Lichenihabitans psoromatis: one gene and its partners. The protein of the gene in region 2 interacts with the protein of the main gene of each other region in a pairwise test. Links are inferred from orthologs where the notes say so. Each region holds a gene or a part of one and is shown on either strand. Other genes may lie near its edges.

What was found.
Region 1: the proteins of ssb (region 2) and recO interact in binary tests that used the Escherichia coli proteins (3 or more experiments, as listed by UniProt). The link is inferred for Lichenihabitans psoromatis from one-to-one orthologs.
Region 3: the proteins of ssb (region 2) and EY713_RS13615 interact in binary tests that used the Escherichia coli proteins (3 or more experiments, as listed by UniProt). The link is inferred for Lichenihabitans psoromatis from one-to-one orthologs.

The regions. Positions count from the first base shown.
Region 1 is NZ_CP036515.1:3,874,127-3,882,260, reverse strand. Bases 305-3,048 are described here. They hold recO (DNA repair protein RecO), read left to right. Parts: upstream 305-1,179; coding sequence 1,180-1,917; downstream 1,918-3,048. Other genes in these bases: EY713_RS18115 (SDR family oxidoreductase), read right to left, coding at 2,320-3,045; EY713_RS18120 (hypothetical protein), read right to left, coding at 1,930-2,112; era (GTPase Era), read left to right, coding at 305-1,075. In the rest of the region: rnc (ribonuclease III), read left to right, coding at 1-159; more of era, read left to right, coding at 167-304; EY713_RS18110 (LysR family transcriptional regulator), read left to right, coding at 3,170-4,099; parC (DNA topoisomerase IV subunit A), read left to right, coding at 4,138-6,384; EY713_RS18100 (DUF6489 family protein), read left to right, coding at 6,477-6,722; EY713_RS18095 (arginyltransferase), read right to left, coding at 6,734-7,501; EY713_RS18090 (RDD family protein), read right to left, coding at 7,545-8,015. UniProt on the Escherichia coli protein: Involved in DNA repair and RecF pathway recombination.
Region 2 is NZ_CP036515.1:3,730,619-3,738,976, reverse strand. The notes cover bases 4,036-7,003. They hold ssb (single-stranded DNA-binding protein), read left to right. Parts: upstream 4,036-5,238; coding sequence 5,239-5,769; downstream 5,770-7,003. Other genes in these bases: gyrA (DNA gyrase subunit A), read left to right, coding at 5,917-7,003; uvrA (excinuclease ABC subunit UvrA), read right to left, coding at 4,036-4,963. In the rest of the region: methylenetetrahydrofolate--tRNA-(uracil(54)-C(5))-methyltransferase (FADH(2)-oxidizing) TrmFO, read right to left, coding at 1-1,246; EY713_RS17460 (DUF1127 domain-containing protein), read right to left, coding at 1,412-1,570; more of uvrA, read right to left, coding at 1,958-4,035; more of gyrA, read left to right, coding at 7,004-8,358. UniProt on the Escherichia coli protein: Plays an important role in DNA replication, recombination and repair. Binds to ssDNA and to an array of partner proteins to recruit them to their sites of action during DNA metabolism. Acts as a sliding platform that migrates on DNA via reptation.
Region 3 is NZ_CP036515.1:2,931,961-2,937,776, reverse strand. The notes cover bases 825-3,849. They hold EY713_RS13615 (primosomal protein N'), read left to right. Parts: upstream 825-1,224; coding sequence 1,225-3,474; downstream 3,475-3,849. Other genes in these bases: EY713_RS13610 (AMP-binding protein), read right to left, coding at 3,481-3,849; truB (tRNA pseudouridine(55) synthase TruB), read left to right, coding at 825-1,214. Also shown: 30S ribosome-binding factor RbfA, read left to right, coding at 1-144; more of truB, read left to right, coding at 273-824; more of EY713_RS13610, read right to left, coding at 3,850-5,094; EY713_RS13605 (RNA pyrophosphohydrolase), read left to right, coding at 5,195-5,704; EY713_RS13600 (F0F1 ATP synthase subunit epsilon), read right to left, coding at 5,765-5,816.

The DNA of each region.
Region 1 (8,134 bases), 150 kb from region 2 along the record:
CAAGGGCCGGCCCATGCGCCCAACTTCACGGTTTCGGTCGAACTCGAGGGATTTGTTGCCGCGACCGGCGTCGGCACGTCGAAGCGTGCGGCCGAACAAACCGCGGCCCAAGACTTTTTGACGCGAGAGGGTATATTGACGGCTGGCAACCAGGATTGAGACGGATTTGACCGACGAACAACAGACCCGATGCGGCTTTGTGGCGCTGATCGGGGCACCCAATGCCGGCAAATCGACGCTCATCAATGCGTTGGTTGGCACCAAGGTGTCGATCGTGTCCCGCAAGGTGCAGACGACTCGCAACCTCGTGCGCGGCATCGTGCTCGAGGGAGCGGCGCAGATCATCTTCGTCGATACGCCGGGGATCTTCGCGCCGAAGCGTCGTCTTGATCGCGCGATGGTGACGGCCGCCTGGGGCGGTGCAGGGGATGCGGATGCGATTGCGCTGCTGATCGACGCCAAGAAAGGCCTCGACGACGAGAATCTGTCGATCCTCGAAAGGCTCGCCGACGTCGGGCGCCGCAAGATCCTGGTGCTCAACAAGATCGATACGATCGAGACGACGGAATTATTGGCTTTGACGGCGGACGTGAATGCCAAGCTCGCCTTCGACGAGACGTTCATGATTTCGGCGCTGCGGAAACACGGCCTGCCGAAGCTGCGCGAAAAGCTCGCTGGCTTCATGCCCGCCGGCCCGTGGCTTTATCCGGAGGACCAGATTTCGGATGCGCCCATGCGCTCTTTCGCTGCCGAGATCACGCGGGAGAAGATGTTCGAACGGCTGCACGACGAGTTGCCGTACCAGACCACGGTCGAAACCGATCTGTGGAAAGACATGCCGGACGGATCGGCCCGCATCGAGCAGACCATTTATGTCACGCGCGATGGTCACAAGAAGATCGTGATCGGCGATGGTGGCAAAACCATCAAGTCCATTGGAACGGCGGCCCGTCTCGAAATCACCGAGGCGGCCGAAAAGAAGGTTCATCTGTTCCTTTTCGTGAAGGTGCGGGAAAATTGGGGAGACGATCCCGAACGATACCGCGAGATGGGTCTCGACTACCCTCGCAACTGAGTTTCTCGATCCTGGCCGGCAGGTCCTGATGGCAGACCAAGCGATAGGGCGTCCGATTGTTCGGCCCATTCTGGCGGGGTCGACAAAGCGCGAAGGTCGCCGCGATGGAGTGGCGTGACGACGGGATCGTCGTGGGTATCCGCCGCCACGGCGAGACAAGTGTCATCCTCGATCTCGTGACGCGCCAGCATGGGCGGCACCTCGGCTTTGTGCATGGCGGGCGCTCCCGCCGTCTGCGTCCCAGCCTCCAGCCCGGCAACGGCGTCGAGGCGGTCTGGCGATCGCGCGTCGAGCATGACCTCGGCACCTACACGATCGAGCCGCGCCGCATGCGCGCCTCACGCGCGATGGAAACCGCGCACGGACTTCACGCACTCAACCATCTATGCGGCTTGGCGCGCCTTCTGCCGGAGCGGGAACCGCATCCACGGCTGCACGACCGGCTCGAAATGATCCTCGAAGCCGTTGACGATAGGGCCGTGACGCCGCTCGCGATCGTATTTTTCGAACTCGATTTATTGACCGAACTCGGCTTTGGACTCGATCTCAGCGCTTGTGTCGCGACGGGCCGCAACGACGATCTGGCCTTCGTGTCGCCAAAATCGGGCACAGCCGTGTCTCGCAGTGCGGGAGAGCCCTATGCCGATCGGATGTTGGTGCTGCCGGCTTTTCTCATCGACGAGACGGCCGAAATCTCGCCGGGCGATCTTGTCGCCGCGTTTCGTCTCGCGGAATATTTTCTCATGCGAGACGTCTTCGTGCCGCGTGGCCTCGCCATGCAAACGGCGCGGCACGCCTATCTCCGAAGCCTCGACGCCACAGACGAGGGCGGGGCGGCCTAAACCTGCCGAGACTTACTTGGCGGCGCAGTCTTTGTGCGTGGTGAGGCCGTAGCCGCCTTCGGCCGGGACATGGGCTGAAGCGCAAGACGCGACAGCGCTTTCGGCGGATGGCATGTTGAGAGCCGCGACCCCGATCAAGGTCACGACGACAAGGAGAACGCCGGAGAACAAGCCGAAAAGCGCTTTATTTTGCATCGTGATCCTAGATGATTGATGGCCGGGAACATCGCAAGAGAGCGTCACACAAGCCGATGGGCCGAGCTGGCCAACCGCCAAACCCGAGTTCTGTCGGGATCAGTAAGCGCCTCGATCCGTCGTCACTAGTGCTGAGTAGACACACCCTTGGTTAAGCGTCCCCTTACCGAACGCGTGGCCTTCAGGAAATCGGTGGTCTCGACAGGCTCACCACGGGGCTTGTTCCGTCTCGAAGTAGAACCGCCCAGTCGGTCCCCCGCCGTCGCGTTCGACCAACCAGACGATGCCGGCGGCCGCTTGCTCCACCGTTCGGTAGCCGGAATGATTGTTGAAATCGGTGGCCGTATAGCCTGGGTCCGCCGCATCGACCCTGATGTTGAAAGACGACAGCTCTTTGGCGAACGCCAGGGTAACGGCATTCAGCGCTGTCTTGGAACTGTTGTAGCCGAGTAGATTGACGCCATAGAACGGATGCGTCGGGTCTGACAGCCAGGCGAGCGATCCCAACCCGCTGCTGACCATCACGACGGTGGCGCTGCCGGCTGCTTTCAGCAACGGCAGGAAAGCCTGTGTCACGCGAATCGGACCGAAGACGTTCGTGTCATAGACGGTCCGGACGTCATCAATCGTCTGCTGTGACGGCGGCACGAACGAGACGTTCGAGATTCCGGCGTTGTTGATGAGGACGTCGAGCTTTCCATCCTGCTCTTGTACGACAGCCGCCGCCGCACGAATGCTGACCTCGCTCGTCACGTCGATCGAAAGAGGCGTGACCTCGATGCCATCTTGGCTCAGCAGCTGCGCGGCCGCTGCGCCCCGCGCTTCGTCGCGGCATCCGAGCCAGATTCGATAGTCCAGCCGGCCAAGCTGGCGGGCGGTCTCGAAGCCGATGCTCTTGTTGGCACCCGTTATCAGAGCGGTCTTGATGGTCATTTGCATCTCCATACGCAGACCTGCTTCGATGCAGTCGGCGAGTTGAAGAGGTATGGCCGTTCGGCCTAATCTTATAATCCATTGAAAAGCAGACAGTCTGATCGCTATGGCAAACAATGATGACGTGGGATCTCTCGACGATCTGGCCGTGTTCCTCAGCGTCTGTGAGATGCGGGGGTTTCGGGCGGCGGCAAAGCGGCTCGGCCTCTCGCCGTCGACGGCGAGCGACAGGATCGTGCAGTTGGAAAAGCGGCTCGGCGTGCCGCTTCTCATCCGAACGACGCGCAGCGTGGTGCCGACAGAAGCGGGTCACGTTCTGGCGAATCGTCTGCTGCCAGTCTTTGCCGAAACTCGAGCGGCCCTGCAGGACGCCGCGAGTTCACACCGGGACGTGAGGGGGCTGCTACGCCTGAACGTGACCGGCGCCGTGATGGTCGATATTCTGCCACCGCTGCTCGACCGATTTCTTCATGACCATCCCGGCATTCGGGTCGAACTCGTGGTCGAGGATCGGCTCGTTGATATCGCGGCGGCCGGCTGCGATGCCGGCATCCGATATGGCGAGCATCTCGCGCAAGATATGATCGCCGTGCCGATCGGACCGCCGTTCCAATATCTCGCGGTTGCGGCCGCCCCGTCCTATCTCGACACACGCGGCGTGCCGGGCCACCCGCGCGATTTGTTGGACCATGAGAGCATCCGCTTGCGGTTTTCGAGTGGGGCGCTGGTGCCTTGGACATTCGAGCGGGGTGAGGAGACCGTCACGGTCGACCCACCGGGCCGGCTCATCATCGGCGTCGATGCGGCGGACGCCGCGATCGGGCTGGCCTGTCGCGGACTTGGCGTCATCGCGACCTTCGAGAACTGGCTTAGACCCTCGCTGGACTCCGGGGCACTGCGACCTGTCCTGGTCGATTGGTGGACCCGATTCGAGGGGCCGCACCTTTATTTTTCCGACCGCTTCATGCCGTCCCCGCTGCGCGCCTTCGTCGACCTCGTTCAGGCCGAGCGACTGTCTGCGGCAGCTTTGGCGAGGGCGCCTGATTGCGTTTAAGCCTAGTGCAGCTTCGCGACGTCCGGTAAGTCTCGCCCATGGCAAAAGCTCTCGCTCCACCCTCCGCACCGTCAGAGCCCATCGTGGTCAATCTGCGCGATGCGTTGGAGGAGCGCTATCTCGCTTACGCGCTATCGACCATCATGGGTCGCGCCTTGCCGGATGCCCGCGACGGGTTGAAGCCGGTGCATCGGCGTATTCTCTATGGCATGCAGGTGCTGCGGCTGGACCCGGCGACCGCGTTCAAGAAATGCGCGAAAATTGTCGGCGACGTCATGGGTGATTTCCATCCGCATGGCGATCAAGCGATCTATGACGCTCTGGTCCGCTTGGCGCAGGATTTCTCGTCGCGCTATCCGCTGGTCGACGGGCAAGGCAATTTCGGCAATATCGATGGCGATCCCGCCGCAGCCTACCGCTATACGGAGGCGCGGCTGACGCCGATCGCCAAGCTGCTGCTGGAAGGGATCGACGAGGATTGTGTCGACTTCCGCGACAATTACTCGGGCGACAAGCAAGAGCCCATCGTTCTGCCGGCCGCCTATCCGAACCTCTTAGCCAACGGCTCGCAGGGAATCGCGGTCGGCATGGCGACCTCGATCCCGCCGCATAATCTCGCCGAACTCTGCGACGCCGCGCTGTATCTGATCGCCCATCCCGAGGCAGGGGCCGCGCAACTCATCACCTTCGTGCCGGGGCCGGATTTTCCGACCGGCGGCATCATCGTCGACTCGCAATCCTCGATCGTCGAAGCCTACCGCACCGGGCGGGGCAGCTTCCGGGTGCGGGCGCGTTGGTCGCAAGAGGATATCGGTCGCAGCTGGGCCGTCGTCATCACCGAGATCCCGTATGGCGTGCAGAAGTCGCGTCTCATCGAAAAGCTCGCCGAACTCATCAACGAGAAGAAGCTTCCGCTCGTCGGCGACGTGCGCGACGAATCGACCGAGGATGTTCGGGTCGTGATCGAGCCGCGCTCGAAAGCCGTCCAGCCCGCTTTGATGATGGAAAGCTTGTTTCGGCTGACCGAATTCGAGGCGCGCGTTCCGCTCAACATGAACGTGCTGGTCGATGGCGTCGTGCCGCGCGTGATCGGGCTGCCGGAGGCTTTGCGCCAGTGGCTCGACCACCGCCGCGTGGTGCTGCAGCGCCGCTCGCTGCATCGCCGGGCCGAGATCGAGCATCGGCTCGAGGTGCTGAGCGGCATGTTGATCGCCTTCCTCAATCTCGACGAGGTGATCCGCATCATCCGCGAGGAAGACGAGCCGAAGGATGAACTGAAAGCCAAGTTCGAGCTCACCGACGTTCAGGCTAATTACATCCTCGACACCCGCCTCCGCAGCTTGCGGCGTTTGGAGGAAATGCAGCTCCGCAGCGATTACGACGCGCTGTCGAAAGAGCGCGATGCGCTGCAGAAGCTGCTCGATGACGAAGGCGCGCAGTGGAAAGCCATTACGGCGCAGATCCGCGACGTCAAACGCAAATATGGGGCCGATACGGTCATCGGCCGTCGCCGCACCAGTTTCGAAAGCATGCCGGAGATTCACGAATCGGCGCTGACCGAGGCGATGGTGGAGCGCGAGCCGGTGACGGTCGTGCTGTCCGATAAGGGCTGGATCCGCGCCCTAAAAGGCCATGTCACGGCGCTTGAAACGCTCGTGTTCAAGGGTGACGATAAGCTGCGACTGTCGATCCTGACCGAAAGCACGGCCAAGCTTTTGATTTTTGCCACGACCGGCAAGGTCTTCACGATCGAAGCCTCCAAACTTCCCGGTGGACGTGGCGTCGGCGAGCCGCTCCGCATCATGGTCGACATGGACGAGGGCGGCGACGTTGCGGCCATGCTGCCGTATCGGGTTGGCGAGCGGCTGCTGGTGATCGCCTCTGATGGGCGCGGTTTCTCGGCCTCGCAGGACGATCTCGTCGGGGGCACCCGCAAGGGCAAGGCGCTGATGACGCTGGATGGCGAGGCGCGTCTTGCGCTGGTGCTTCCGGCGAATGGCGACCATGTCGCGGTGATCGGTCAAAACCGCAAGCTGCTCGTCTTCCCGATCGACCAGATGGCCCATATGGCGCGCGGCAAGGGCATGCGGCTGCAGCGCTATAAAGATGGCGGCCTGTCCGACGCCAAGGTGTTTCATCTCGCGCAAGGATTAACGTGGCGCGATACGTCCGGCCGCACCTGGACCGTGGCGGCCGCCGAGCTGCGGGATTGGTCGGCTAATCGGGCCGAGGCCGGACGATTGCCGCCGAAAGGTTTCCCGAAGAACAACATGTTCGGAAGTTAGAACAACACTCCCCGCGGCTCTTGCGTCCCGGCGCCCGCTCCAGCACGCTGAACGATCGCGCGCCGGAAGCGTGTTCGAAAGCGGGTGTCCGAATGAAATGCACGGTCGAAATCGAATGCACCCCGCTCGAGGCGCGGCAGTTCTTTGGCCTGCCAGATGTGACGCCGCTGCAAGAGCGCATGATGAGCGAAATCGAAAAAAAGATGCTGGCCGAGATGGAGCGGTTTTCGCCCGACGCGATCCTTAAGACCTGGCTATCGCTCTATCCGCAAACACCTGAGCAATTTCAGGACATGATGGCGCGGGCGCTCAATGGCGGCCTCGCCAAACGGCCGTGATGGTCGAGCCTTCAAGCTGATCCGGGTCGGGATCGCTCCACTCGCTCCCATCCGTTGAGGCCAAGCCTCTCCTGGGGCAGATAGCGCGCCTTGTAATCCATCTTGCGGGACCCGGCGACCCAGTAGCCAAGATAGAGATGCGAGAGCGCGAGGGATCGCGCTTGGGCGATATGATCGAGGATCATGAACGTGCCGAGAGACCGGTTCATGATCTCCGGATCGTAGAAGGAATAGACCATCGACAATCCGTCGGCGAGGATGTCGGTGAGGCAGACCGCGATGAGATCGCCGGTGCCTTGACCCGTGATGGCCGTATCGGGCCCGCGTCTGCGATATTCGATCAGCCTCGTGTCAACATGGCTGTCCTCGATCATGGTGGCGTAGTCGAGAATGCTCATGTCGGCCATTCCGCCTTCACCGTGTCGCGCGTCGAGATAAGCGCGAAACAGAGAATATTGCTCGGAGGTGGGCCGGTTTGGGATGAGTGTGCCGATCAGATCCGTATTGGCCGCGAGAACGCGCCTGAAGCTCTGACTCGGTGCAAATTCGTCGACCTTGACGCGAACCGAGACGCAAGCTCGGCACATCTCGCAAGCGGGTCGATAGGCGATGGTTTGAGAGCGGCGGAAGCCGGATTGGCTCAAGGTGTCGTTGAGCGCGCCGGCTCGACGCCCGATCAGATGGGTAAAAACCTTCCGTTCCTCGCGCCCCGGTAAATAAGGGCATGGCGAGGGTGCGGTCAGGTAGAACTGCGGCGCGTCGCGCGGCTCACGCGTCAAGATCGTTCACCCTCACGCCCGTTCGACTGGCCGCGCGGTGCGGCTAGATCCGTCGGACGAAGATCACGCCTGAAAGGATGTCGTGCAAGCATCTTTTGTCGGCAGTGACGAGCGACAGGAGGAAGACAGGCGGAAACATCCAACTCACGTAGAACAAGACCGCATGAACGGCGGCGTTGATGAACGGGACTCGTCCGCCGCTGCCCTCCAACCGCATCTCAAGGTCGGCCGCACGCATGCCGAACGTCGCCATGCGCGGCCCCGACACTGACAAGCCATTGTAGAAGAAGGCCACGAACGGAAAGAGGGGCGGCAGCAGCAGGAGCGACAAGCCGAACGTCAGCACGAGTAGCCCCGTCCAAAGAACAAGCGACAGAATCGAGACCAGGATCAGGTCGAGGCAAACCGCAACGATGCGACGCGAGCGAACGCCATTCAGGGCGCCGACCGGCAAGCCACCGCGCGTGATCGAGGCGCTGACGGGCTGAAACGGTGTCCATTGGGTCGAGTTCATCGATCGGCTCCTGGTACGGCACATCACGCGTGCCACAAGGTCGCGGGTCGCTCATGTCTCGTGGCGATGCAGATGTGGAGGGTCGTCCGTCTCGCAACAAGGGCCGCCTTTGATGAGGA
Region 2 (8,358 bases):
AGTTGACATTCATCGGCTGAAACGACGGTGGCCCGCTATCGATCGTCTCGAGATGGCCGCCTGTGATGTGGTTGATCAGCGCACCGATCGCAGTGGTCGGTGGCGGGAGCGACACCGCAGTGCCGAGCCGCTCGGCCGCCGCCATTCGGCCCGCCATCAGCCCGATCGCGGCACTTTCGACATAACCCTCGCAGCCTGTGATCTGCCCCGCGAAGCGCAAACGCGGCATCGCCTTGAGGCGCAGCAGCGGATCGAGCACCTTGGGTGAATTGAGGAACGTGTTCCGGTGCAAGCCACCCAAGCGAGCGAATTCCGCCTGTTCGAGACCGGGAATCATCCGAAACACTGCTGTTTGCTCGGCATATTTCAGCTTCGTCTGAAAACCGACCATGTTGTAGAGCGTGCCGAGCGCGTTATCCTGACGCAACTGGACGATCGCGTAAGCCTTCACGGTCGGGTTATGCGGATTGGTCAAGCCCACAGGCTTCATCGGGCCATGTCGCAGCGTTTCCCGGCCACGTTCCGCCATCACTTCGATCGGCAGGCAGCCGTTGAAATAAGGCGTCCCCTCGAACGACTTAAAGCCGACCGTATCGCCCGCCACCAGGGCATCCAGGAACGCCTCATATTGCTCGCGATCCAGCGGACAATTGATGTAATCAGCCCCCGTGCCGCCAGGGCCCATTTTGTCGTATCTGGACTGGAACCAGGCCTTGTCGAGATCGATCGTGTCGCGATGGACGATCGGCGCGATGGCATCGAAGAAGGCGAGCTGCTCTTCCCCGGTCAGGCTCCCGATGGCGGTCGCGAGCGCCGGCGAGGTCAACGGACCCGTCGCCACGATGACATTGTCCCAATCGGCAGGCGGGAGGCCGTCGATCTCGCCGCGTTCGACCGAAATCAGCGGATGGTTCGCGATGGCGGTTCCGACAGCTCGCGAGAACCCGTCGCGGTCGACCGCCAGCGCACCGCCAGCCGGGACCTGATGCCGATCCGCGCAGGCCATGATGACGGAGCCGAGCCGGCGCATCTCGCGATGGATGACGCCAACCGCATTGGTGCTGGCATCATCCGAGCGAAAGGAATTGGAACAGACGAGCTCGGCAAGCCCGTCGGTGCGATGCGCTTCAGTTCCGCGAACCGGACGCATCTCGTGCAGCACGACAGGCACACCGGCTTTCGCGATCTGGAAGGCCGCTTCGCTGCCAGCTAAGCCGCCACCAATGACGTGAACGGGTTTGATCATATGGATTGGATTCATACCGCAACCTAAAGCAGGAACGCGGACATGTGAACGGCTGGCCACGACCAGAACCGATGAACGGCATAAACCGAAAACGCCCGCCGGGGGAGGACCGGCGGGCGTTCTGACGTCACGGGGGCATCGGCCACACCCGCGAACCAGATGAATTCAGTCGTGGATACGAGCGCCCTGACGTACGACGTCTTCAATATCCGACCGGCCGATGCCGAGGTCGTTCAATTCGCGATCCGACAGACGCGACAGTTCCCGAACCGACTCGCGGAAACGGCGCCAAGCATGCAGCTTTGCAGAGAGAGTTTTGATCATAGCACTGTTCCTTCTTATTAAGTCGTCGCTCAACTATCTGCTGCGCCACGACCGCTTTGATGCAGTGCAATATATCGAAAATCGCAGCGTCGATAACCCGTCTCGTCTTAAGCCCACCCATGCGCGAAACGCATGACGATCTTAGCAAACCGCTAAGACAATCAAGCTAATGCGACTCGATCCGGTCCGTGGACCCGGCCGAAGTTGCTGCGCTGCTGCAGTTCGCCAAAGGTGCGATGTGAAAATCGCATGACGTCCGGAGGTCAGACGCGGAGACTGCGCGGTATTTAGGTAGATGCCGGATGTCGGATGTAGTGGAGATATTGCATCGCACCATCGGGTTAATCATCCTCGGGGCGCATCGCACGATGCGAGAGGGTGACGGGTTTATTCGGCGGCAGCCTCAAGCACCAAGGGCCGACGCTTCAACACGTCTCGCAGGAAGCGCCCTGTGTGGCTGGCCTTCGAGCGCGCGATATCTTCGGGTGTTCCTGTCGCCACGACCTGACCGCCGCCGCTCCCGCCTTCCGGTCCGATGTCGACGACATAATCGGCTGTTTTGATGACTTCGAGATTATGCTCGATGACCACGACCGTATTGCCTTGATCGACGAGTTCGTGCAGCACTTCGAGTAGTTTGGCGACATCGTGAAAATGCAGCCCCGTCGTCGGCTCATCGAGAATGTAAAGCGTCCGCCCGGTGGAGCGTCGCGACAACTCCTTCGACAGTTTGACGCGCTGGGCCTCGCCACCCGACAAGGTATTGGCCTGCTGCCCGACCTTGATGTAGCCGAGCCCGACGCGTGCCAGCGTCTCCATCTTCTCGCGGATCGACGGTACCGGTTTGAACAGCGTCGCGGCCTCCTCGACCGACATGTCGAGCACATCGGCGATCGAGTTGTCGCGATACTTGACCTCTAATGTCTCGCGTCCGTAGCGCTTTCCTTTGCAGACGTCGCAGGTGACATAGACGTCGGGCAGGAAGTGCATTTCGATCTTGATGACGCCATCCCCCTGGCACGCCTCGCAACGGCCACCCTTCACATTGAAGGAGAAACGGCCTGGCAGGTAGCCGCGCGCTTTGGATTCCGGCAAGCCGGCGAACCATTCGCGGATCGGCGTGAACGCTCCCGTGTAAGTGGCCGGATTGGACCGCGGCGTCCGCCCGATCGGCGACTGATCGATGTCGATTACCTTGTCGATGTGTTCGAGGCCCTCGATCGCGTCATGCGGGGCAGGGTGATCGATGGCTCCGTTCAGTCGCCGCGCGACCGCCTTGTAAAGGGTGTCGATCACCAGCGTCGACTTGCCGCCCCCCGACACGCCCGTGACGCATGTGAAGGTGCCGAGGGGCACGTCGAGCGTCACGTTCCTCAAATTATTGCCGCGCGCGCCGGTGACGCGCAGGTGATCGCCATTCTTAGCCTTGCGCCTCGTGCGCGGCACGCCGACCATCTTGACGCCGGTCAAATATTGCCCGGTGAGCGAATTGGGGTCCGCCATGATCTGCTCGGGCGTACCGGCCGAGACGATCTCGCCGCCGTGGATGCCGGCGCCGGGCCCGACATCGACCACGTAATCGGCCGCTCGGATCGCATCTTCGTCATGCTCGACCACGATGACGCTGTTGCCGAGCCCCCGTAAACGCCGCAGCGTGTCGAGGAGCCGCTCGTTGTCGCGCTGATGCAAGCCGATGGATGGCTCGTCCAAAACGTAAAGCACGCCTGTGAGGCCGGAGCCGATTTGCGACGCGAGCCGGATGCGCTGGCTTTCGCCGCCCGAAAGGGTGCCGGCTGCGCGCGCAAGCGTCAGATAATTAAGCCCGACATCGAGCAGGAAGGTGAGTCGATCACGGATTTCCTTGAGAATGCGGGCCGCGATCTCATTTCGTTGCGGGTCGAGTTTCTCGGGAAGCGAGGCAGCCCAGTCGAGGCATGCGCGGATGGGAAGATCGCAAACCGCACTGATGGTCTGCATGTCGATCTTCACGGCGAGCGCTTCGGGCTTGAGCCGCGTGCCGCTACAGGCGAGGCACGGTGTCGCGCTCATGAAGCGGCCGATCTCCTCGCGCGCAAATTCGCTCTCGGTCTCCTTGAAGCGCCGGTCGAGATTATTGACCACGCCTTCGAAAGCCTTGTTGACCGCATAAGACCGGACGCCGTCGTCATAGGCGAACCGAACCTCCTCGCTCCCGGATCCGAACAGAATGACGTTCTGGACCTGTTTTGGCAGCCTCTCCCATCGGGTATCGAGCTTAAAGCCGAAATGCTTGCCGAGCGCGTCGAGTGTCTGGACATAATAAGGTGAGGTGGATTTTGCCCAAGGCGCGATCGCACCGCGCTTCAACGTCAACGTGGTATCGGGGACGACGCGCTCCGGATCGACCGACATCTGAAAGCCGAGCCCGGCGCAGATCGGGCAAGCGCCAAACGGATTGTTGAACGAGAACAGCCGTGGCTCGATCTCTGCGATCGTAAACCCCGAGACAGGGCAGGCGAACTTCGACGAGAAGGTTATTTCCCGGTCTTGACCGTCTGCAGGATCGGTAAGTTCGACGACCGCTATGCCATCCGCGAGCTCTAGCGCGGTCTCAAAGCTTTCGGCGAGTCGCGTCGCGATATCGGGCCGCACGACGATCCGATCGACAACGACACCGAGGTCGTGTTTGAACTTCTTGTCCAAAATCGGGGTCTCATCGATGGGGTAGAACTCCCCATCGATCTTGAGACGCTGAAACCCCTTCTTCTGATATTCGGCGATTTCCTTGCGGTACTCGCCCTTGCGGCCGCGAATGGCTGGCGCGATCAGGTAAAGGCGCGTTCCCTCGGGCAAGGCCAGAACCCGGTCGACCATCTGGCTGACGGTCTGGCTCTCGATCGGCAATCCGGTCGCGGGCGAATAGGGAATCCCGATCCGCGCCCAGAGCAGGCGCATGTAATCATAGATTTCCGTGACGGTGCCGACGGTGGAGCGGGGGTTCTTCGACGTGGTCTTCTGTTCGATCGAGATCGCTGGCGACAGTCCGTCGATCTGGTCGACGTCCGGCTTCTGCATCATCTCGAGAAACTGGCGCGCATAGGCCGAGAGGGACTCGACATAGCGGCGCTGTCCTTCGGCATAGATCGTATCGAAAGCCAGCGACGACTTACCCGACCCGGACAGCCCCGTGAACACGACAAGTTTGTCGCGTGGGATGACGAGATCGATGTTCTTGAGATTGTGCTCCCGCGCGCCACGGACCGTGATCGTGCGGCCGTCAAACGCCGGAGTTGTGACGCCGACGAGCGTCTCAACCGGCTTGGCCGAAGGCGGCAGCGCGGGGGCCTGCGAAACCACGAGTGCTTCCGAGGCGGGCGCATCCGCTTCACCAGCCTGTTTCTGTCTCCGTGCCATGCGGCCTCATGCCTTTTTGCAACGCGACGCCCGTCCCGCCAGCACGGGGCCGCAGCGACAAGGCTCGACGCGCGAGCGGAACCTCGGATGGTACCGAGTGGGTATCAAAGCTCTGTCCCGATTGGAACAGAAAAAGAACAAAATCCGTGGACGACGTGTCCGAACCTGTGATCTGAGCCTGCAAACGGCTCGGTTTGGCTTGCGCCTCCGGGGCCAAACGGCGCAGGATCATCGGCAGAACGACAACGGTCGATTGAGTTTTTGAGGAGTTGGTGATGGCGGGTAGCGTCAACAAGGTGACCCTGATCGGCAATCTCGGCAAGGACCCGCAAGTCCGTCGCATGAATTCGGGTGAGGCGGTCGTCAATCTGACGATCGCGACGTCCGAAACATGGCGCGACAAGGCGTCGGGCGAGCGCAAGGAAAAGACCGAGTGGCACAACGTCGTGATCTTCAACGAGAATATCGCGAAAGTCGCCGAGCAATATCTGAAGAAGGGCTCGAAGGTCTATGTCGAGGGACAGTTGCAGACTCGGAAATGGACCGACAAAGATGGTGCCGAAAAATACACGACCGAGGTGGTGCTGCAGCGCTATCGCGGTGAACTGACGCTGCTCGATAGCCGCGGGTCTGGCGGTGACTTCGGTGGCCGCGAGGAGGGCGGTTCCTTCGAGCGCCCGTCTGGCGGGGGCGGCTCAGGGTCCAGCTACGGACGGAGCGCGTCGGACCAACGGTCGAGCAGTGGACCGAGCAACACCGGCGGTGGGCGCTTGTCCGAGACGATCGACGACGACATCCCGTTCTGATCGCTTCTCCGCCACGGTTGGCCTCGCAGGCGCTTTCCAGTAGAGATAACGGCTTGAACTGTTTGGGAATCGAAGTTTTTGGCTGAGCACGACAAAGATCGACCGGACGAATCGTCGGGTATCCGACCGGTCTCCATTACGGACGAGATGAAGCGGTCCTACCTCGATTACGCCATGAGCGTCATCGTGAGCCGCGCCCTGCCGGATGTGCGGGACGGGTTGAAGCCGGTGCATAGGCGCATTCTGCATTCCATGCAGGAAAACAATTACTTACCGGACAGGCCTTACGTTAAGTCAGCGCGGATCGTGGGCGATGTGATGGGCAAGTACCATCCCCATGGTGACAGCGCGATCTACGACGCCATGGTCCGCATGGTGCAGACCTTTTCGATGCGGCTGCCGCTGATCGATGGGCAGGGTAATTTCGGCTCCATCGACGGCGATCCTGCAGCCGCGATGCGGTACACGGAGTCACGTTTGGCGGCTCCGTCGTTGGCGCTGATCCAGGACATCGACGAAAACACGGTCGACTTCCAACCTAACTACGACGGCAAGGAGAGCGAGCCCGTCGTGCTGCCGGCGCGGTTTCCGAATCTGTTGGTCAACGGTGCCGGCGGCATCGCGGTCGGCATGGCCACCAATATTCCGCCGCATAATCTCGGCGAAGTCATCGATGCGGTTATCGCATTGATGGATCGGCCCGACATCACGATCGACGACCTCATCGAGATCGTGCCAGGCCCGGATTTCCCCACAGGAGGCGCGATCCTCGGACGAAGCGGCATCCGCTCGGCCTATCATACGGGCCGCGGCTCGATCCCGATTCGAGCCAAGGTTTTGATCGAGGAAATCCGCCGCGATCGCGAAGCCCTGATCGTGACCGAAATTCCGTATCAGGTGAACAAGACGACGCTGATCGAGAAAATCGCCGAGCTGGTCCGCGAGAAGCGGGTCGAGGGCATTTCCGAATTGCGTGACGAATCCGATCGCGACGGCATGCGGATCGTGATCGAGATCAAACGCGACGCGGTGCCGGACGTGGTGCTGAACCAGCTCTGGCGCTACACCTCGCTCCAGAGCAGCTTCGGCGCCAATATGATCGCGCTGAACGGCGGCCGCCCGGAAGTCCTGAACCTCAAGGATATCCTGGTCGCATTCTTGGATTTCCGCGAGACGGTGGTGACCCGTCGGACCAAGTTCCGCCTCAACAAGGCGCGTGACGCGGCCCATGTTCAGGTCGGTCTCGCGATCGCGGTCGCCAATATCGATGAAGTGATCCGCTTGATCCGCACATCGCCCGATACGGCGGCGGCGCGCGTCTACTTGATGGAACGGGCCTGGCCCGCCCGTGATATGGCGCCCCTGATCACGCTCATCGCCGACCCGCGTCACGCGCTGGCGGAGGATGGCACCTATCGCCTGTCGGAGGCGCAGGCCCGTGCCATCCTCGAGTTGCGCCTCGCTCGTTTGACCGCTCTTGGTCGCGACGAGATCGCCGAGGCTTTGAACAAGCTGGCGGTCGAAATCGCCGATCTGCTGGAAATCCTCGGGTCGCGCGCTCGGATCTTCGACATCGTGAGAGGCGAGCTTCTCGCGATCCGCATCGCTTATGCGACGCCGCGCCGGACCATGATCCTCGACAGCGATGCCGACATGGATGACGAAGACCTCATCCAGCGCGAGGATATGGTCGTGACGGTCAGTCACGCCGGCTATATCAAACGCGTGCCGCTATCGACCTACCGGGCGCAACGGCGTGGCGGCAAAGGCCGCTCGGGCATGCAGACCCGCGACGAGGATTTCGTCTCGCGTTTGTTCGTCGCCAATACGCATACCCCGATGCTGTTTTTCTCCTCGCGCGGGCAAGCGTACAAACTAAAGGTATGGCGGTTGCCTCTCGCGGCCCCGCAGGCGCGGGGCAAGGCGCTGGTCAACATCCTGCCGCTCGAACTGGGTGAGCGGATCACCACCATCATGCCGATGCCGGAGGAAGAGGCGAGTTGGGATACGCTGGACGTGATGTTCGCGACGACACGCGGCACCGTGCGGCGCAACAAGCTAAGCGACTTCGCTCAGGTCAATCGGGCCGGCAAAATCGCGATGAAGCTCGATGAAGGCGACGGCATCGTCGACGTGCAGATCTGTGCGGAAAGCCAGCACGATGTTCTGCTGACGACGGCCCAGGGCCAGTGCATCCGCTTTGCGGTTGGCGACGTGCGGGTCTTCAAGGGTCGTGACTCGATGGGTGTCCGTGGCGTGTCGCTCGCCGAGGGCGACAAGGTGATCGGCCTGTCGATCCTGCGGCACATGGAGGCAGAGCCGGGCGAGCGGATCGCATACCTCAAGCGGCGCCGTGCCCGCGAGGGCGTGGTGGAAGACGATATCGAACACGAGGTCGTCGGTGAGAACGGCGACGCCCCGGATGGGCCCGACACGCTGTCGCCGCAGCGCTATATCGAGATGTCTGAAGCCGAGCAGGACATTTTGACGATTTCGGAGCGGGGCTTCGGCAAGCGAAGCTCGTCGTTCGAGTATAGGCTGACGGGACGCGGCGGCAAGGGTATCGTCGCCATGGTGACCAATACCCGC
Region 3 (5,816 bases), 800 kb from region 2 along the record:
ATCAACCTGCGTTACGCGCCGGAGCTCCGCTTTCGGGCCGACGAGAGCTTCGAAAAGTCGTCGCGCATCGACGCGATCCTGGCCTCGCCGGAAGTGCAACGGGATCTCTCGGTCCTCGGCGACGACGACCAAGATCCGGCCTAAATATCGATCTATCGCCGCATCCGCTTTGCGCGGTTCCCCTTCGGCTCAAGCCTTCTCTCGCCAGACGGCGGGTCTTTTTTTCATCATCGAAGAGTGATCAGTTTTCATCCATGACCCTTTCTGCCGCCATGTCCGACCCCATCCTCGCGACCCCGCAGGTCGAGCCCCGCCCGCAGCGCCAAAAGCGCGGTGAGGTCAATGGCTGGCTCGTGCTGGATAAGCCGATCGGCATGACGTCGACCCACGCGGTCAGCCGTCTGAAGCGGATCTTCAATGCAAAGAAGGCGGGTCACGCCGGAACCCTCGATCCGTTGGCGTCCGGCCTGCTTCCGGTCGCGTTCGGCGAAGCCACAAAGACCGTGCCGTTCGTTCAGGATGGCGAAAAGGCCTATCGTTTCCGCGTGCAATGGGGCAGCCAGACCGACACCGACGATACCGAAGGACGCGTGATCGCGACCTCGGACGCACGCCCGACCCGCGAGGCCATCGAGGCGTTGCTGCCGTCGTTCACTGGGGTTCTCATGCAGCGCCCTCCGGCCTATTCGGCCATCAAGGTCAATGGCGAGCGGGCTTACGACCGCGCGCGCGATGGGGAGACGGTCGAGTTGCCGCCACGCCCGATCACGGTTCATGCGCTCGATCTCGTCACGTTCGGAGACGGCGAGGCCGTGTTCGAAGCGAAATGCGGCAAGGGCACCTATGTGCGTGCGATCGCGCGTGATCTTGGCGAGGCCTTGGGTTGCTTCGGCCATGTCACGGCCCTTCGCCGGACCCGCGTCGGCCCACTTTATGAGTCGCATGCGGCTCAACTGGCGGATCTCGAAGCCGAAGGCGCGGATCTCGCCAGCTTCTTGATGCCGGTCGAGGCGGGCCTCAGCGACGTGCCGCATGTGGCGATCAACCGGGATTCGGCGGCTCAGCTCCGTCGCGGTCAAAGCCTTCTTCTGCTCGGCCGGGATGCACCGTCGGATGGCATCGCCTATGCGACCTGTGGCGGCGTTGTCGTAGCGTTCGGCCCTGTCGAACAGGGTGCGCTGGTTCCCCATCGCGTGTTCAACCTTCGCTTCTAAGGCCACCGACATGGACGGGGACGATCGCGACCCCGCTTCAGACGAAGGCCACCCGAACCGCGTCGATCCAACCGTCGTGGACGTCCTGATTCCGGTCGGTATCGACCAAGCCTATTCGTATCGCGTACCGGCCGGGCTGCGGCTCGATCTCGGCGATGTGGTCGAGGTTCCGCTCGGCACGCGGCCCGTCTTCGGCGTCGTGTGGGAAAGCAGCGCCACGCCAGCCGGTGGCGCGAACCTCAAACAGGTCGTGGCCCGCTTCCCGGTCGCACCGATCGCGAAACCCTTGCGCGACCTTGTCGATTGGGTCGCACGCTGGACGCTTACGCCGCGCGGGCTGGTGCTTCGCATGGTGACGCGGCGGCTCGACGAGAGCAAACCGGACCCGATCCGGCTCGGCTATCGCCGCTCAGGCACGTTGGTGACACGCTCGACGCCGGCGCGGTCCCGTGTGCTCGATGCCCTTGCGGCCGAGGAGCCGCTGTCGAAAGCTGCCCTTTCGCTTGCGGCCCAGTGCAGCGCCATTGTGATCGAGGCGCTCGCCGCCGACGGAGTGTTGCTCTCCGAGGCCCTGCCACCCAAGCCGGTTGCCCTGCCCCCGGACCCGACTTTTGCCGGACATCGGCTCGACGCGGGACAGGAGCAAGCCGCCGAGGCGTTGCGCGAGGCAATCGCCGCCAAAGCCTTCAGCGTCTCGCTCCTCGATGGCGTGACGGGCGCTGGAAAGACCGATGTCTATTTCGAGGCCGTCGCGGCCACCATCGCGGCAGGGCGGCAGGTGCTGATCCTCCTGCCTGAAATCGCTTTGACGTCTCAGTTCATCGGGCGGTTTGCGGCCCGCTTCGGGGTTCCACCCGCGGAATGGCATTCGGAGATCGGAGGCAAGCGACGCACTCGAATCTGGTCCGGCGTCGCGAGTGGCGAGGTCAGGGTCGTGGCCGGCGCCCGGTCGAGCCTCTTTCTGCCCTTCGCCGACCTCGGCCTCATCGTGGTCGATGAGGAGCATGAGGCCGCCTATAAGCAAGAAGACGGCGTCACCTATCACGCGCGCGACATGGCGGTCGTGCGCGGGCAGCTCGAGAATATTCCCGTTATTCTGGCCTCGGCAACGCCGTCGGTCGAAACACGCGTCAACGCCGAACGCGGACGCTACCGCCATCTCAGACTGCCGACCCGCTTCGGCGGACGCGCCTTGCCGATGCTCAGCGCGATCGACCTCAGGACCACGCCGCCGCCACGCGGCCAGTGGATCGCGCCGCCACTGGTCGAAGCGATGCAGGCCACCCATGCGGCTGGTCAGCAGACGTTGCTCTACCTGAACCGCCGCGGTTATGCGCCCCTGACACTCTGCCGAACCTGTGGTCATCGTCTTCGCTGCCCACAATGCTCGGCTTGGCTGGTCGAGCACCGCTTTCGCGGCGCTCTCGTGTGCCACCATTGCGGCCATCAGGAGCCAAGACCGAAACATTGCCCTGAATGCGATGCGGTCGACTCGCTCGTTGCCTGCGGCCCGGGGGTCGAACGGCTTGCCGAAAACGTCCAAGCCCAATTCCCAGACGCCAAGACGCTGCTACTGTCATCGGACTTTCCGGGTGGGGCCGCCAAGCTACGCGAGGAACTCGCAGCCATTGCAGAGGGCGATGTCGATATCATCATCGGAACGCAGCTCGTCGCCAAAGGTCATCATTTCCCCCGGTTGACGCTCGTCGGGGTCATCGATGCCGATGTCGGCCTTTCCAACGGCGACCCTCGCGCCGCTGAACGAACGTTCCAGATGCTGCAGCAGGTCACAGGCCGCGCCGGACGAGGGGATGCCCCGGGACGCGGCATGATCCAGACCTTCCAACCCGGTCATCCCGTGATCCGAGCCTTGTTGTCCGGCGATACGGAGCGGTTCTACGCCTCGGAGATCGCGTCCCGTCAGGATGCGGAACTGCCCCCCTTCGGGCGCCTCGCAGCCGTCATCGTGTCGGGGACGGACCGCCATGCCGCCGAAACTCATGCCCGCGCCCTCGCGCGCGCCGCTCTCTCCGAAGCGGATCAGCTTCGCACGGGTGTTGAACGCGGCACGCTGCTCGTGCTCGGCCCGGCCGAAGCACCTCTCGCCATGGTGCGGGGTCGCTACCGCTTTCGCCTGCTGGTCAAAACCGCCCGATCGATCGATCTGCAAGGCTTTCTGCGCCGAACCCTGAAGGCGGCGCCTCGCCCGCGCGGCAATGTCACGGTCAACGTCGACGTCGATCCGCAGAGCTTCCTCTAAGCGTCGTCAGCCCCGCTCGCGAAGCACCCGGCGCATCACCTTGCCGGTCGGGGTCATCGGGAGTAGCAGGACGAAAGCGATCTCGCGCGGATATTCATGCGCCGAGAGCCGATGTCGAACGAAGTCTCGAATATCGGCCTCGAGCGAAGAGGACGCTTCAACACCCGGTCGTAACACGATGAAGGCTTTCACGATTTCTGTCCGTATCGGGTCCGGTTTGCCGACGGCCGCTGCCTCTGCCACGGCCGGGTGCTGGCGCAGGCAGGTTTCAATTTCGGCCGGCCCAATCCGGTATCCAGACGATGTGATGATATCGTCGTCGCGGCCCTGGAACGTCACGTAGCCCTGGTGGTCTGCGGATGCCCGGTCCCCCGTGATCATCCACGAGCCTCTGAACTTGGCAGCTGTGGCGGTCGGTTTGTTCCAATAGCGCAAAAACATGGCCGGATCGGGTGATCTCACCGCGATCTCGCCGACCTCACCAGGCTCGCAGACCGACCCGTCGTCACGGATCACGGCGACGTCATGCCCGGGCACCGCACGGCCGATCGCGCCGCGCTTGTCGATACCGATCGCCGCACACGACGCGAGCACGTAATTACATTCGGTTTGACCATAGACATCGTTGATGCTGAGCCCGAACGCCTCGAGGCCCCATGCTACGATTTCGGCGCCGAGCGCCTCTCCCGCCGAGGTGACGGTCCGCAAGGTCGGCCGTGACGATGGCGGCGGCATGGCGAGGCCAAGCATCCGCAACGCAGTCGGCGGGATGAACGCATTGCGGACCTTCAGGTCCGCCATCAAGCGCCAGGCCTCGTCCGGATCGAACTTGTCGAAGGCCCGCGCCACCACCGGAACGCCATAGTGGAGGCTTGGCAGCAGGGCATTCAACAAGCCGCCGGCCCAGGCCCAATCGGCCGGCGTCCACATCACATCGTCGCGCTGCGGCAGAAACTCGTGGCTGAACCGAACACCCGGCAGATGGCCGAGCAGCACGCGATGACCGTGCAACGCGCCTTTCGGCTGTCCGGTCGTGCCTGACGTGTAGATCATGAGAGCAGGATCGTCCGGGCCGGTCGGGACAGGATCGAAAAAACTGCTTTCCCGCTCCATCGCGGCCGGTAGTCCGATGGCGGATCCGTCGGCTCCATCGGTCGACAGGATGGCGTGCAACGCGGGCAAGGAGGCACGCAAAGGCGCGATCTTCTGGACCCCCGCCGCGTCCGTGACGCAGGCTGCCGCGCCCGCGTTGTCGAGGCGATAAAAGAGTCCATCGGGCCCGAAGACCGGGGCCAACGGCAGCGCGATTGCGCCGATTTTATAAGTCGCCACATGCGCGACGACGACATCGGAGCCCTGCGGAAGCAGGATCGCAACACGATCTCCTGTGCCGATACCGAGCCGCCGCAGCAGATTGGCCAGCCGGTTCGAGCGATCCCGCAGAGCGCCATAGCTGACCGGGCTGATCTGCCCCCGCACCACGTCGATGATCGCGGGACGATCCGGCTCGAGCGCAGCCCAGCGATCGCACACATCGACGCCGATGTTATAGCGCGCGGGAAGGTGCCAGCCGAAACCCTGGCGGAGCCGGTGATAATCCCGAAGGTCAGGAAGATCCATGCCTCGTGTTCTGCCCCGAATTCCGTCATAGTGCAATGCAGCAATAGGGCCGAGCTGTTCGCTTGCCCCTTTCGATAAGAACGATCACCGGTGGAGTTTGATGAGCCCGCAACCCGACCTTCCCTATCGCCCGAACGCCGGCATCGCTCTGTTCAATCGAGCCGGTCTCGTTTTCGCGGGTCGTAGCCGTGGGGATGGACCGGAAACAGTGCGGGGTGATTTCGAATGGCAGATGCCGCAAGGCGGTATCGACCCCGGCGAGGATCTCGTGGCGGCAGCCCGACGCGAGTTGATGGAAGAGACCAGCATCGGCGACGCCGACTTCCTGGCCGCGACGGACGAGTGGTGGCCGTATGACTTTCCTGCTTACGACGGGCCATGGCACCACCTCTGCGCCTTCCGGGGCCAGACGCAACGATGGGTGGCGTTTCGGTTCACGGGGGATGAAAGCAAAATCGACGTTCTCGATCCGATCGGGGGCGTCCGACCCGAGTTCTTCGACTGGGCTTGGCTCCCTCTTGCGTCTTTGCCGGCCAAAGTGATGCCGCATAAGCGAGCGAATTATGAGCGGGTCGTCGCGGCGTTCAGCCGTTTTGCGGTGCCGGTCTGACCAACAAAAAAGGCCGCCGCTCGGAGCGACGGCCGATCGGCTTCGATAAGGGACTCGAGGTCAGAGCGACATTGCGGCCCGAAGCTCGCGAACTTGATCGAGCTTTTCATGC